2 linked regions of the Methanococcus voltae genome follow. The protein of the gene in region 1 binds, or shares a complex with, the protein of each later gene. Links are inferred from orthologs where the notes say so. Each region holds a gene or a part of one and is shown on either strand. Other genes may lie near its edges.

Region 1 (4,829 bases):
TTGCTTAAAGCGCCCCCATTGTCACCCATCATTTCACAAATGGTTGTCATAGGATATGTTCCAGCAATTTTTGAAAGTGCCAATGATATTTCAGTATGACCTTGTCTTCTTTGTACTAATCCCTCGGTACCTCTTAGTAAGTGAACGTGTCCAGGGCTTCTAAATTCAGAACCAAATTCTTCAAATCTGTTTTCTTTGCACATATTAGCTAATTTTTCAACAGTATAGGACCTATCATTGTCTGGGATTCCAGTAAATGTTTTCCTATGATTTACAGTTATTGAAAATGATGATTTTTCATCGTATGGTATATCATCAGGGTATAATTTGTTTAAAACAGGGTATTTTTCAGAAGCTAATCCTAATATATCAACCATAAAAGGAATTCCTAATTTATCGCAATCTTCTGGCATTATGCAAGTACATATCAAACCACCTGCATTTTTTCTAAATGTCCTAATGGTTTCAGGTGTTATAAATTCAGATGCAATAACCATATCGGTTTCAGCTTCTCTTTTATCGTCATCGTAAATTAATACGATTTCTCCTTTTTTAAGTGCTTCAATAGCTTTTTTAACGTTTCCATATTCTTCCATAATAACACCATATTTTTATTTTTAGTTATCTATTAATTATTTAATTATAAATTTCTTATATTTGCGATGTGATAATATTTTTGTTTTATTATATCTAATTTGTTATTTCATTTACAGGATATGATATTGTTGATTACATTATTGGAAGATATATTAAATATCCAATTCTACAGTTATAATATCGTTATTTTTTAATTTTAAATATTTTCTAAGATTTAATGAAGATATAATCTCTAAAACAGATTTTGAATGAACTGTTTTTTTTGGAGCAACTATTGAACCTTTAATCGAGATACCAAAACGGTTTTTTATTACTATGGGTACATATTTTACCCCATAAAATTTTTTATTATTGTATTCAAAATCTTCTATAACTTTGTAATCTTCAACATGGGTCCAAAAATCACGACCTGTTTTTATATTTAGAGTTCCCAAATAGGGGGTATATCCTAAATTTTTCTCAAAAGCCAGTTTATAGGGTTCTATGCCTACAAAATATTTCCCTTTTCCTTTTCCACTGATAACTTTACCGTAAAATTTCATTTTATTCGCCATACAATGATATTTTAAAATATCAATAAATAATTTTTATACTTTAGATAATTAGTTTTTATACTTATTTTAAAATTATACGTTTATTAATCGGATAACATTCTTAATTACGTAAATATATATACTTTTATTATATTTTAATATACATAATAATACATTAATAATATACATATCGATTTGATATGACTTTGATATAATATTGAGTATTGATTAATCAATTTGACTTAAAAAAGTAGAATAAATATTAAATATTTAAATTATCAACTATTTAATGGTGTTTTTATGATAGGAATTATCGGTGGAACTGGTTTAGCTGGTCTTTTAAAAAATGGTGAAGAAAAAATAGTGGAAACTAAATATGGGGCTTCAAAAGTATTGATTGATGAAAATAAAGATGTCGTATTACTTGGTAGGCATGGTTTAAGCCATAGTACTCCCCCACATAAAATTAATTATCTTGCAAATATTTATACCTTAAAAAAGTTGGGTGTGGAACGAATTTTATCATTAAATGCAGTAGGTTCTTTAAAAGTTGAAATAGAACCTTCTTCTTTCTTGATTGCAGATGATTTTATTGAATTCACTAAAGTGAGAAAAAGTACGTATTATGACGGCGAAGATGGAAAAGTAGCTCACGTAAATATGTTAGAACCCTTTTGTAGTGATTTAAGAGGTATTTTAAAAGAAATACTTGATAAAAGACAATATTCCTACAATGAAGGCACGTACATATGTACTGAAGGTCCAAGATTTGAGACAATCGCTGAGATAAATATGTATAAAAATTGGGGTCATGTTGTAGGAATGACTGCTTATCCCGAGGTTTCATTAGCTAAAGAGTTAGAAATGTGCTATTGTTCACTTTGCAATATTTCAAACTACTGTTCGGGCATTAAAGACAGTGATTTAACTGTAGATGAAGTTTTAGACACTGTTAAATCGATGGAAAGCAAAATACTAAATGTAGTTGATGATTTCATAAATTACAAATTTGAAGAAAGAACTTGTGGATGTAAAGATGCAATGAAAAGTGCATTTATTTAATTATTAAATATTATCAAATTTAAAAATAATATAGTGAATATATAAGCTGGGGTATTATGAAAATTATTCGAAAAGGGGTAGAAATAACACTAAATGATGCCAAAAAGTACCTAAAAAATGGCGAAATTGCATTATGTCCTACTGATACCATATACGGAATCTGTGGTTATGCACTGGATAAAAATGTGGTTGATAGAATCTATAAAATAAAAAATAGAGATGAATCGAAGCCCTTTTCTATAAGTTTACAAAAAAAGTCCGATATACAAAAATATGCGAAAGTAAATAATGTTGCTAAAAAACTCATTAATAAGTTTTTACCCGGTCCAATTACATTAATATTGCCAAAAAAAGAATCTATACCAGATTATATTTGTAAGGACTATGTGGGTATTCGCATACCTGATTCAAAGATAATATTGGAGTTATCTGAAATACCAATAACTTCTACAAGTGCTAATGTAAGTGGTAGACCTTCTTCTTATTCCATATCAAAAATGGATAAAGAAATATTGAACAGTGTAGATATAATTATCGATGACGGTGATTGTGAATATAAAAAGCCTTCTACAATTGTAAAAATAATAGATAATGATATAGAATTGATAAGGGAAGGTTCTATATCTTTTGATAATATTTTAAAAGAATTAAATTTATATAATAACGAATTTAAGAAAAATAAATAATAATTATATTTTATATTTTATATTTTATAGTTTATATTTTTACATTTATTCAGATATGCGGACGTATTATATAAAATCATACTCCATTACTTCGTCAAATACGTATTCAAAATCTTCTTTTACATACATTTCAAATTCTCTTGCTGTAATAAGGGTTTTATCGTAATTTGTATAATCGTCTAACACAATACGTGGACAAGCACAAATAACGTACGCATCAACTTTATATATTAAATTTGATGGTGAAATATTGTTTAATACAATTGGAACGTATTTAATGTTATTTTTTTCACATAATTCAATCATTCTGTCGAATACTTTAGTTCTACACTGTCCTTTTTTTGTAGATAGAACAATACCTATTTTTTGAGGTGGATGTATCATTAATTTTGTAATTTTTCCAATTCTTATTTTAATCAATTTCTTAATTTCTGATTCTGTTATTTCTGAAATTTCTCTTGAAAGCGGATTATAAATTTTAACGGTTTTTTTAAACTTATATGCCATCATTAGGGGGTGAAATCGCCCTGTACCTACATATAATATGGAATCTTCATTATTCCAGTTATTTATTACCGCCCTACATCCTAATATAATATTGGGGTTGTATTCGTCAAGACATTTTTTAAATTGTATGGTACTAACGATTGTAGGATTATTAAGTTCTTTTTGAAGCTTTTCCATATTTTTTTCAAAATCTTCATCAATATTATAATAAGAATGAACATATATCACAGGAATTTCTGATTTAACATAGGAAAGCTCCTCATGACCATAATGGACTATTAAATCAGGATTTAATAATGAAACGTCCCTATCGCATAAATCACAAGCCCCAAAACAAGATTCGCCCCATATTATCATTTTTGGTATTTGTTCCTGAGGCGTATTATTTTCTTCAAATTTTTGGCGTAATTTGGATATTTCTAAATCTACGGACCTTTTTAAACCTTCCGGGGCTTGTAATATTACTTTTTTAGCTTTTGAAGTGCATATATAATTGTAAACTCGTTCTGTTTCTAAATTCCACATTATTTTCACCATATAAATTTTAACTTATTTTCTATTTTTTTATTTTATTTTTAGTCTTTAAATTCATATGTCATCAATCAATTCATAAAATAATTGACACATATATTTCTTAAATTATAATATTGTTTTAAATATATTAAGTATTTAATATTGGTAAATAAAGATTATACAATCATAATGATTAAAATAATTTCTATGATATATTTTATAATAGTATCTTATATATTCTATTTTTAAATATAATATTATATTCTAATGGTGAAATTATGACACAAATGACCGAAGCTATTAAAGGGAATATTACGGAAGAAATGAAATACGTGGCAGAATACGAAAAGATGGATGTAAACGAACTTAGAAAACTAATTGCTAAAGGTTATGTAGTTATACCTAAAAATGTAAATCGTGATACTAAACCTGTAGGAATTGGCGAAGGATTATCTACAAAAGTTAATGTAAACTTAGGTACATCTCCTGATTGCATAGATATGGATTCAGAATTAAAAAAGGTTGCTATTTCTAATAAATACGGTGCAGATGCGATAATGGATTTAAGCACCGGTGGTAATTTACCTGAAATAAGAAAACAAATAATGTCCAATACAAATTTACCAATCGGTACAGTACCTATTTATGAAGTTGGTGCAGATGCTAAAAGTAAATACGGAAAAGTTGTAGATATGGACGAAGATTTAATATTTAACGTCATAGAAAGACAAGCTAAGGAAGGCGTTGATTTTATGACCCTACATTGTGGAATTACAAAACAAAGTGTACAAGCCCTTAAAAATGACGAAAGAGTTATGGGTGTAGTAAGTAGGGGAGGAGCTTTCCTAACTGCGTATGTTATGTATCATAATAAAGAGAATCCTCTTTATCAACAGTTTGACTATCTTTTAGAGATTTTAAAAGAACACGA
Region 2 (4,883 bases), on another replicon or contig:
TTTTATTCTTGCTTTTTGCATAATTTTGCCTCATTTATGATATGTAATGAATTTATTAAAATAATAATAAGTATAATTTAAAAATTAAAGAGTTAAATAATTAGAGTAAATCTAATTATTTGTTTTTAGCTGTAACTCTAATAGCCATACCAGCTGCTACAGTCATACCCATATCTCTGATAGCGAATCTACCGAGTTGTGGAATTTCTTTAACGCTTTCAATAACCATTGGTTTTGTTGGTATTAATTTAACGATTGCAGCATCACCAGCTTTTAAGAAGTCTGGGTTTTCTTCTAAAACTTCACCAGTTGCAGGGTTTAACTTTTTGCTTAACTCTGCAAATGTACAAGCAATCTGTGATGTGTGTGCGTGGAATACTGGTGTGTATCCTGCTGTGATAACTGAAGGGTGTTGTAAAACAACAATTTGAGCATCGAAGTCAGCTGCAACTGATGGTGCGTTGTCAACTGGACCTAAAACGTCTCCTCTCTTGATGTCTTTTTTACCTACACCTCTTACGTTGAAACCAATGTTGTCTCCTGGTTCAGCTGAAGGTAATTGTTCGTGGTGCATTTCCACTGTTTTAACTTCTCCTACTGAGCCTGAAGGTTCAAATACAACTTTGTCTCCTGGTCTGATGATACCTGTTTCAACTCTACCAACTGGAACTGTACCTACACCAGTGATTGAGTAAACATCTTGGATAGGTAATCTCAATGGTAAGTTTGTTGGTTTTTGAGGAGGTTGGAATGAGTCAATAACTTGAGCAATTGTAGGACCCTTGTACCATTTTGTGTTTTCTGATTTTTTGAATACGTTATCACCGTGTAATGAAGCTACAGGGATGAAAGGTACTGTGTCAGGGTTGTATCCTAACATTTTTAATAACTCTTCGCTTAACATTTTCTTCATTGCATTGTAGTCATCTTCACTGAAGTTAACTGTGTCCATTTTGTTAATTGCAACAGCTAATTGGTTTACACCTAATGTTCTGATTAAGAAAATGTGTTCTCTTGTTTGTGGCTGAATACCGTTGTTGTGGTCATCTACGTTAACAACTAAAACAGCTGCGTCAGCTTGTGAAGCACCGGTAATCATGTTTTTAATGAAGTCTCTGTGGCCTGGGCAGTCTACGATTGTTACTTCGTATTTGTCGGTAGGGAATTTTTTGTGAGCGATGTCAATTGTAACACCTCTCTCTCTTTCTTCTTTTAAACCGTCCATAACGTAAGCAAATTCGAATCCAGCTTTACCTTTTTCTTCAGCTTCTCTTCTTAATCTTGTAATTACCTGAGGGTCGATAGCTCCACCGTCTAATAATAATCTTCCTACTGTAGTTGATTTACCAGCGTCAACGTGTCCGATAAATGCAACGTTCAATATTGGTTTTTCTTTTGCCATATTGTCACCTGTATTTATATATGTTTTTGATTTTTGTAAGTAGAATTTATCTTATTAAGAGATTTCTAAATAAGTATAATTTGTAATATGATAGTAAAAATGAGTATATATATTTTATGGTATATTGTTAAAATCTTTTGGATTTTTCAAAATTAATCATGATTAATCGTGTAAGATTTTTAACCCATAAATATAATTTTTATACATTTACACCAATATACAAAATTAATAACTAAATATGAATTATTGATATTATAAGTTTACTGTAAGTTTTTACAATTTATTATAATTTCATTATATGTAATTCATATGTAGTTATTCTATTTTATATTTAATTTAATAATTTAAATAAGTTAATCGAAATAAATCAATTAAATTATTCTGTTTTTAAACCTTTTCTTGACCTAATTTGTTGAACAATCTTAGGTTGCAATTCAGTAGGTACTTTTTCGAATCCTGAGAATTCAACAGACCATAAACATCTACCTTGTGTAGCTCCTCTGATTGCACCAGCGAAACCGAACATTTCAGCAACAGGAACGCTACCTTTAATAATTGACATGTCGCCTTCTTGCTCCATATCAACGATTTGGCCTCTTCTGTTGTTGATTTCTTTCATACCGTCGCCCATGTAATCTTGAGGGGTGTTGATGTATACTTTTTGCATAGGTTCTAATAATACTGGTTTAGCTTGTGTAATAGCGTCTCTAACACCAAATCTTACCGCAGGGATAATTTGTGCTGGACCTCTGTGGATTGCATCTTCGTGGAAAGTTGCATCCATTAATTTAACTTTTACACCTTGAACTTTTTCAGCAGCTAAAGGACCGTTTCTTACAGCTTCTTTGAAACCTTCGATGATTAACTCTCTTGCTTCGTCTAACTGTACGATACCTCTTGTTAAGTTTGTGATTAAGTTACCGCCTATGATAGACATAACTTTTTTAGCTTCGTCTTTTGGCAATCCTGCTTCTACAAACCTACCTTCTGCTTCTGAGGAGATTTTTCTCTTGAAATCTTCATCTTTTAAGTCGCCTTTAACATATGCTTGGTATACACTGTCTTCTAAAGGTTCTACGATGAAGTACAACTTGTTGTGTTTGTTTGGTGATTTTCCTTCAATTTCAGGGCTTGTACCGTTGATTGTTTCTCTGTAAACAACGATTGGCTCACCAACATCAACTTCGATACCTGTATCTCTGCCGATTTTTGTATTTGTGATAACTTCGATGTGGAGTTCACCCATACCGCTGATTAAGTGTTCACCGGTTTCCTCGTTGATTTCCACTCTAACTGTGTTATCTTCTCTTGCGATTTGTCTTAATACTTCGATTAATTTTGGCAAGTCTTTTGTGTTTTTAGCTTCGATAGCAACTGTAATAACAGGTTCACTTACGTGTGATAAACCTTCGAAAGCTTGTTCCATTTTGTTTGAGAATGCTGAAACAGTTTCCCCTGCGGTTGCTTCTTTTAAACCTGTGATAGCACAGATGTTACCTGCTGAAATGCTTGGTACTTGAACTCTTTCTGCACCCATGAAAACTGAAACTTGTTGAGCTCTTGCTTTTTGTTCTGCACCAACTAAAAACAATTCGTCACCTTGTTTCATTCTTCCTGAGAACAATCTGCATGCTGAGATAGCTCCTGCGTGTTTATCAACGATAATTTTTGTGATAACACCTGCTAAAGGACCGTTAGGGTCACAAACCATCATTGACTTACCAACTTCTGACTCAATGTCTCCTTTCCAAATATTTGGAATTCTGTACTTTTGAGCTTGAACTGGGTTTGGTAAGTGTTTGATAACCATATCCAAACATACTTCGTGTAAAGGTGCTTTATCAGCTAATTCTTTCTGTTTTTCATCATTACAGAAATCAATGATGTCTTTGAATGAAATACCTGATTTTTGCATGTAAGGTACTGAAATAGCCCAGTTGTTGTAAGCTGAACCGAATGCTACCTTACCACCCATAACGTCACATAACCATTCTTTTTTGAACTCTTCTGGAGCCATTTTTTCGATTAAAACGTTAACTTCTGCAATAATTCTCATAAATCTTGCTTGTAATTCTTCAGGAGTTAATTTTAACTCGTTGATTAATCTGTCAACTTTGTTTATGAATAAAACAGGTTTAACTTTTTCTTTTAAAGCTTGTCTTAAAACTGTTTCAGTTTGTGGCATTACACCTTCTACTGCACAGCATACAACGATAGCACCATCGATAGCTCTCATTGCTCTTGTAACGTCACCACCAAAGTCAACGTGACCTGGGGTATCGATTAAGTTAATTAAGTGTTCTCCGGTTTCTGATTGGTGAACCATTGACACGTTTGCAGCGTAGATTGTAATACCTCTTGCTGCTTCTTCTTCATCAAAATCTAAAGCAAGTTGGTCTCCTGCTAATTCTTTTGATATCATACCAGCACCTGCTAAGAGGTTGTCTGATAAGGTTGTTTTACCGTGGTCGATGTGTGCACAGATACCGATGTTTCTGATTTTATCGTGGGTTTCCATTAAACTGGTAACCTTTTCTACCATTTTTGCTCTTCTTCCCATTATTTCACCGAATCAAATAAGTGATTTAATTGATTAATTGATTTTTGAAGAATTTATTAAATTTATGTGATAAATTATATCAATAATTTAAAAAAATACGATAACCATAAGATAAAATACTTATTTATGATTATTCCATTGATTAATTAAAAATATATAAATAAATAACTTAAAGAAATTAAAGAAATTAAAAAGATATAACTTTTCAATTATCTTGCTGATTGAGCAACTCTTTCTTTTTCTTCTTTTTTCTTTACAGCGAAGCTTTTTTGCATATCTGCTTTTGAAGCTGAGATTATTTCTTCAGCTAAACAGTTTGCAATTGATTTTTTGCTTTTTCTTGCTGAGTTTAAAGCTCCCAATGAGATGTTTCTGATAGCAGTGTCTAATCTTCTTACAGGTGAAACGTCAACTGATTGTAAGAATGCGATACCACCGTATGAAATTCTTGTTGTTTCTTCTCTTGGTCCTGCGTTTTCTAAAGCATCAACTAAAACTTGAACAGGGTTTTCCTTTGTTCTTTTTTCGATGATTTCTAAGGCTTCTTCCATAACTGCTAAAGCTTCGTATTTTTTACCAGTGTTTGTTTGTTCAGCCATTAATTTGTTTAAAACTCTTTCTACAATGTTCATTTTTGATTTATCGAACATCTTTTTTGAAAATCTTCCTGCGGTGTGAGGTACTAAAACAGGTTCTAAGCTAATGTATGACCTTAAGCTTGGATCTTTAACTGTAACAGCTTCACAATCCCATTTATTGAACAATTTAATTTCCAAAATTTCACCGTCCATTGTTGTTTTTGTGATTTGTGATTTTGTTTTTCCGAATTTTGATAATAATTATAAGTTTTATAAATTATTAAAGTTTAATGTTATATTAAAGTTATAAGTTTTTAAAGTTAAAATTTTTAAAATTAAGAAA

The links. The genes of interacting proteins can lie anywhere in the genome.
Region 2: the proteins of dph2 (region 1) and J3E06_RS00750 are in contact, whole or in part, in a crystal structure (PDB 6Q2D), measured with the Methanobrevibacter smithii proteins. The link is inferred for Methanococcus voltae from one-to-one orthologs. Residues at the interface, in WP_011954460.1 of Methanobrevibacter smithii: Met1, Met3, Tyr4, Pro28, Glu29, Gly30, Leu31, Met33, Phe58, His80, Thr124, Gln126, Ser179, Gly180, Asn181, Phe182, His183, Leu185, Tyr201, Asn202, Phe211, Ile215, Arg291, Asp295, Asp296, Gln298, Met299; in WP_011954157.1 of Methanobrevibacter smithii: Pro482, Asn483, Lys484, His485, Tyr553, Asp555, Glu556, Glu559, Leu560, Leu591, His592, Glu593, Asp594, Ala595, Val596, His597, Arg598, Gly599, Pro600.

The regions. Positions count from the first base shown.
Region 1 is NZ_JANUCR010000005.1:19,692-24,520, reverse strand. What follows is about bases 1,928-4,829. They hold dph2 (diphthamide biosynthesis enzyme Dph2), read right to left. Parts: upstream 3,911-4,829; coding sequence 2,945-3,910; downstream 1,928-2,944. Other genes in these bases: thiC (phosphomethylpyrimidine synthase), read left to right, coding at 4,177-4,829; J3E06_RS06585 (L-threonylcarbamoyladenylate synthase), read left to right, coding at 2,249-2,878; J3E06_RS06590 (MTAP family purine nucleoside phosphorylase), read left to right, coding at 1,928-2,192. Outside these bases: ribB (3,4-dihydroxy-2-butanone-4-phosphate synthase), read right to left, coding at 1-596; ribK (CTP-dependent riboflavin kinase), read right to left, coding at 750-1,139; more of J3E06_RS06590, read left to right, coding at 1,431-1,927. UniProt on the Methanocaldococcus jannaschii protein: Catalyzes the first step of diphthamide biosynthesis, i.e. the transfer of the 3-amino-3-carboxypropyl group from S-adenosyl-L-methionine (SAM) to the C2 position of the imidazole ring of the target histidine residue in translation elongation factor 2 (EF-2).
Region 2 is NZ_JANUCR010000001.1:177,160-182,042, forward strand. What follows is about bases 1,371-4,326. They hold J3E06_RS00750 (elongation factor EF-2), read right to left. Parts: upstream 3,963-4,326; coding sequence 1,779-3,962; downstream 1,371-1,778. Other genes in these bases: tuf (translation elongation factor EF-1 subunit alpha), read right to left, coding at 1,371-1,402; J3E06_RS00755 (30S ribosomal protein S7), read right to left, coding at 4,172-4,326. Outside these bases: rpsJ (30S ribosomal protein S10), read right to left, coding at 1-21; more of tuf, read right to left, coding at 116-1,370; more of J3E06_RS00755, read right to left, coding at 4,327-4,738. UniProt on the Methanocaldococcus jannaschii protein: Catalyzes the GTP-dependent ribosomal translocation step during translation elongation.